2 linked regions of the Companilactobacillus allii genome follow. The main gene of each other region encodes a partner of the protein of the gene in region 2 in a complex. Links are inferred from orthologs where the notes say so. Each region holds a gene or a part of one and is shown on either strand. Other genes may lie near its edges.

Evidence for each region.
Region 1: the proteins of groL (region 2) and metK are in contact, whole or in part, in a cryo-EM structure (PDB 8P4O), measured with the Escherichia coli proteins. The link is inferred for Companilactobacillus allii from one-to-one orthologs.

Annotation. Positions count from the first base shown.
Region 1 is NZ_CP019323.1:1,570,583-1,573,614, reverse strand. The notes cover bases 213-3,032. They hold metK (methionine adenosyltransferase), read right to left. Parts: upstream 2,311-3,032; coding sequence 1,114-2,310; downstream 213-1,113. Other genes in these bases: BTM29_RS07600 (hypothetical protein), read left to right, coding at 2,493-3,032; BTM29_RS07610 (MDR family MFS transporter), read right to left, coding at 213-1,016. In the rest of the region: more of BTM29_RS07610, read right to left, coding at 1-212. UniProt on the Escherichia coli protein: Catalyzes the formation of S-adenosylmethionine (AdoMet) from methionine and ATP.
Region 2 is NZ_CP019323.1:45,338-48,449, forward strand. The notes cover bases 152-3,016. They hold groL (chaperonin GroEL), read right to left. Parts: upstream 2,468-3,016; coding sequence 836-2,467; downstream 152-835. Other genes in these bases: BTM29_RS00220 (MerR family transcriptional regulator), read right to left, coding at 152-310; groES (co-chaperone GroES), read right to left, coding at 2,514-2,801; BTM29_RS00235 (CPBP family intramembrane glutamic endopeptidase), read left to right, coding at 2,934-3,016. In the rest of the region: more of BTM29_RS00220, read right to left, coding at 1-151; more of BTM29_RS00235, read left to right, coding at 3,017-3,112.

The sequences.
Region 1 (3,032 bases), 1.5 Mb from region 2 along the record:
AATCCAAGAAAAATCAGACTTATATAGATAACACGATTGGGAGCCATTTTTTTGATCAATGATCCAGCCCAAAACGATCCAATGATCCAGACAACTGAACTTGGTGTTACCGCAAAGCCTCCCATAGAAGGACTTAGTCCGAGAATTCCTTGCATCCATGTTGGAATATAAGCTTCAAATCCAATCAAAAAACCACTTACTAGTAATGCAATAATATTTTGAATGATAAATGTTTTATTTTTAAATAATTGTAATGGCAAGATTGGATCTGCCACTCTTTTTTCAACTTTAATAAACAAAAATACTGAAATAACTGAAACAAGTACTAATCCGATAGGAATAAATACATTGGCAGAACTTAGATTTTGTAAAGCTAACATTAATGGTAAAAGTATCAGAACTAATAATGCTGTTCCGGTGTAATCAATTTTCACCTTATCATGTTCTCGCTTCTCTTCTTTTAAGAAGATCCAAATTAAAGCCATTGTGATCAATCCAACAGGTAAGTTGATCAAGAATATCCAATGCCAACTCAATTTTTCAACAATGAATCCACCTAGTAAAGGAGCCAAAATTGCAGCTATTCCCCACGCCGAACCATTGAATCCAAGAATCTTGGCACGTTTATCCAATGGATAAATATCAGCAATAATTGTAAATGTTAGTGGCTGGATAGCCCCTGATCCTAATCCTTGAATAACACGTGCCATTATCAATGTCATCATTGAATTAGACATTGCACAAAGCGTTGATCCCACGATGAATAATCCTAGTCCAAATAACAAAACTGGTTTACGCCCTATAATATCTGATAATTTACCATAAATTGGTGTGGACACGGCTGTCATTAACAAATAAATTGAGAAAACCCAATTCATTAATTTAACCCCATGTAAACTTCCAATAATTGTGGGCATAGCCGTTGAAACAATCGTTCCTTCGACCGCCGTCATAAATGTAGCAATAAAAATTGCTGTGGTAACAATTGCTATATTTGATTTATTTTTTTGTTCCATTAAAAATAATTCCTCCCCAAAATCTAAAAATTGCAAAAAAAAAACAGAGACTCCTTTAAAAGCAATTGCTTCAAAGGAACGCCTCTGTAATCACCTACTAATCCTTGAAGAAGCTCTTGATGTCATCAACCTTATCAAGTTCTTCCCATGGAAGTTCAATATCTGTACGTCCAAAATGGCCATATGCAGCTGTTTGTTTATAAATTGGTCTTTGCAAATCAAGCATCTCAATAATACCCAATGGTCTTAAATCAAAATACTTATCAATGCATTCAACAATCTGTTCTTCTGAATAATCACTGGTACCAAATGTATCTACGTGAATTGAAACCGGTCTTGCAACACCAATGGCATAAGCAATTTGGATTTCAACCTTTTCAGCGATTCCAGCGGCAACAAGATTCTTAGCGATATATCTTGCAGCATAACTAGCAGAACGATCAACTTTAGTTGCGTCCTTACCTGAAAATGCACCACCACCATGGCGAGCAAATCCACCATAAGTATCAACAATAACTTTTCTACCAGTTAGACCAGAATCACCTTCAGGTCCTCCAATAACAAAGCGACCAGTTGGATTAATCAAAAACTTAGTCTTATCATCAATTAAATTACTTGGCACAACTTCGTCGATAACGTATTTTTTGATATCTTTTTGTACTTGTTCTAGAGTAGCTTCAGCTTTATGCTGTGTACTTAAGACAATCGTATCAACACGTATTGGCTTGTCGTTTTCATCGTATTCAACTGTTACTTGTGACTTTGCATCTGGCATCAAGTAGTCAATTGTTTTGTTCTTTCTAACTTCTGCGGTTTTACGCATAAGTTTATGAGCTAATGAAATGGGAAGTGGCATGTATTCTTTAGTTTCGTTTGTAGCAAAACCAAATACAAAACCTTGATCCCCAGCACCGATTTGATCCAATGGATCATAATCTTTATCTTGTCCACGTTTTTCAAGCGCATCATCAACACCTTGTGCAATATCAGGTGATTGTTCGTCAAGTGCAACTAGAACAGCACAACTATTACCATCAAAACCAGGATTTGTACCATCATATCCGATTTCTTTGATAGTATTACGAACAACGTTTTGAATATCAACATAAGCCGATGTTGAAATCTCACCGACAACCAATACTAAGCCAGTAGTAACGGTTGTTTCGCAGGCAACACGTGCATCTTTATCTTTAGCTAAAATGGCATCAAGAATCGCATCACTAATTTGATCTGCGACTTTATCTGGATGTCCTTCTGAAACAGATTCAGAAGTAAATAAGTAATTCTTTGACATATTTTTTTCCACCTTTCGGTTACAGGGCTTCTCCTTTTACGGCAAATAAAAAAAGGATCCCATCAGGAACCTCTTAATAGATTAACACAGATTTAATTCAAAACAAATTTTTTTCATGAAAATATTGAATTGACGATGTCCGTTTTCTACATTAATATAATTTTATAAAACAAGGAGTAGTTATGGCCAATTTAAAGTATAAGAAATTAATTGTATCTGTTATCGAGTTCATCAGTTATCACGTTTTCCCATTTATTTTTATCTTCACTCATAGTTTAGGTAACTACACTATAAATTGGTTTCTCGCCATTATGATAGCTATGATTGCCTTTTATAAGGAATATATCCGAACACTAAAGCCCAATATGTATTTCAATGGACTTTATAGTGCAATTTACGTAATTATAATTTTCTTATCGTTTAGAAGTTTAAATATCAACGTTATTATCTTGATATTCATTCAATTGATGCTCTTATTCCTAACCAAATACATCAGCGAAAAATACAAACTGATTCAGATACTTATTGATAGTTTTATCATACCAAGCTTTATGTCAATTGCCATAGCGTATACATATATGCATTTTGTCTCATTTACCTTCGTGGTTCCACTATTACTAGTGAATATTGCAGCGATTTTAGTAGATTATTTCGATGGCGGAAAAGCTGACTATGCTCAATTAGTAACACTAGTCGTTCTAACTTTGGTATTATTCTTATTA
Region 2 (3,112 bases):
TCCCATTGATAGCTTGAAGAGTTTTAATTTGTTGATTAACTTGTGTCTGTTGCCTTTTTAACATATCTTCCAATGTAGAAATATCACGAGCATCAAAAAAGTTCTTAATATCACTAATAGGCACATCAAGGGCACGCAAATACTTGATGACATTCAATCGTTCAAATTCAGCTGTGGAATAATAACGATAATGTGTTTTGGAATCCACTTTGGCGGGCTTTAAAATACCGACCTCATCGTAATAACGCAGTGTTGGTATTTTAATATCATATATTTTGGAAAGTTGTCCAATTGTAAATAATTGATCCATTTCATTCCCTCTATTTTTTAAAAATTGTAGCACAAAAAAACTAACCATTCCTACGTTGGCATAGGAATGGTTAGTTTTGTTTTGTTTTTAAGTTATTGTCTAAGTAACTTTTTTAGTAGTTTGTTTAAGATTTAAATATTTTTGGATCTATCGGTTCATTTATTTTTTGAAACGAGTTGCAAGAACCAGATTCCTGCGCTCGCTACGTATAATCGAACTAGTGCTTTGCACTACTTCAATTATCCTAGGCGATGCTCAAAATCTAGCGGGTTCTTTTCACTCTCTTTTTGAAACGAGTTACATGAACCAGATTCCTGCGCTCGCTACGTATAATCGAACTAGTGCTTTGCACTACTTCAATTATCCTAGGCGATGCTCAAAATCTAGCGGGTTCATTCCACTCTCTTTTTGAAACAAGTTACATGAACCAGATTCCTGCGCTCGCTACGTATAATTGAACTAGTGCTTTGCACTACTTCAATTATCCTAGGCAATGCTCAAAATCTAGCGGGTTCTTTTCACTCTCTACATCATTCCGCCCATACCGGCAGCTGGATTAGCACCTGCGGCTGGAGCTGCTGGTGTATCATCTGGTTTGTCAGCAACAACAGCTTCTGTTGTTAATAACAATGCAGCAACACTAGCGGCATTTTGTAATGCTGAACGTGATACTTTAGTTGGATCAATAATTCCGGCGTCAACCATGTTTTCCCATTTGTCAGTTGCAGCATTGTAACCAACTTCTGGTTTTTGACCCTTCATATGTTCAACTATAACTGAACCTTCCATACCAGCATTTTCAGCAATTTGACGTACTGGTTCTTCAAGCGCTCTAACAACGATGTTAATACCTGTTTGAATGTCGCCTTCACTCTTAACAGCCTTAACTGCATCTATAATATTCAAGAATGCTGTACCACCACCTGCAACGTAGCCTTCTTCAACGGCGGCACGTGTAGCGTTCAGTGCATCTTCAATTCTATATTTGCGTTCTTTCAATTCTGTTTCAGTAGCAGCACCGACTTTAACAACAGCAACACCACCAGCAAGCTTAGCTAAACGTTCTTGTAACTTCTCACGGTCAAAGTCTGAAGTTGTTTCAGCAATTTGCTTCTTGATTGTTTCAACACGTTCGCTGATAGCACCCTTGTCTCCAGCACCTTCAACGATTGTTGTATTGTCTTTTGTAACTGTAACTTTACCGGCTGTACCTAATTGATCCATAGTTGTGTCTTTTAGTTCAAGACCAAGATCAGAAGTGATAACTTGTGCGCCTGTTAAAGTAGCAATATCTTCCAATTGTTCCTTACGACGATCACCAAAGCCAGGTGCCTTAACGGCAACAACATTGAATGTACCACGAATCTTATTCAAGACTAGTGTTGGTAGTGCTTCACCATCAATATCATCAGCGATGATCAACAATGCCTTACCTTGTTGAACGATTTGTTGTAACAATGGCAAGATATCTTGAATACTTGAAATCTTCTTATCAGTGATCAAGATGTAAGGATTATCTAAATCAGCTTCCATCTTGTCGTTATCTGTAACCATGTATTGTGAAATATATCCACGATCAAATTGCATACCTTCAACAACATCAAGTGTTGTATCAATACCCTTTGATTCTTCAATTGTAATAACACCATCGTTACCGACTTTTTCCATAGCGTCAGCAATCAACTTACCAGTTTCTTCACTAGCTGATGAAACTGAAGCAACTTGAGCAATATCTGACTTTCCAGCTACTTTGTGTGAAATCTTGTGTAGTTCATCAACAGCAGCTTTAGTTGCCTTTTCGATACCAGTTCTAATACCAACAGGGTTAGCACCTGCAGTAACGTTTTTCATACCTTCTTTGATGATAGCTTGAGCCAAAACTGTGGCTGTAGTAGTACCATCACCGGCGATATCATTTGTCTTTGAAGCAACTTCGGAAACAAGCTTTGCACCCATGTTCTCAAAATGATCTTCTAATTCAATACTCTTAGCAATAGTAACACCATCATTTGTGATCTCAGGTGAACCATAACTCTTTTCAAGAACAACATTTCTACCCTTAGGTCCGATAGTTGTCTTAACTGTGTCAGCCAACTTATTGACACCATCTAACATTTTTGAACGAGCATCTTCTGAGAATTTAATTTCTTTTGCCATACTTTCACACTCCAATAATTTTTATTAATTTAATAATTTTAATTAATTATTTTTCAACGATTGCCATGATATCTTTTTCGTGTAAGATTAAATAATCAGTGTCATCAAACTTTACATTTGAGCCAGCATACTTATCGAAAAGAACCTTGTCGCCAACCTTAATGTGCATTGGTAATGTCTTTCCATCTTCTGTTATTGAGCCTTCACCTACAGCAACAACCTCTGCTGTTTGTGGCTTTTCTTTAGCGTTGTTAGCAAGAACAATGCCGCCTACTGTCTTCTCTTCTTCTTTATCGACTGTTACAATAACTCTGTCTCCAAGTGGTTTTAACAATTTGAATGCCTCCGATGATTAATATTTATTTTTAATTTAGCACTCTAAGTTACTTCGTGCTAATCACATGTTTTATATTAACATTTTATTGTGAACATGCAAGTATTTACCTTTATGAAAATAGGAGAAATTATGAAATATTCAACAAATCAATTTTTAACATTATTAACATACATCGCTTTGCTATTTGTCGGCTCAATTTTATCAATGGCAAAAGTCACTGGGTCCGCTTACTTCTTAGTAATCACAATAGCCGCTGTTGTAGCAACAGTTGTCATGATCTACTTAACTCAAAAAAGTACTCCCAATGA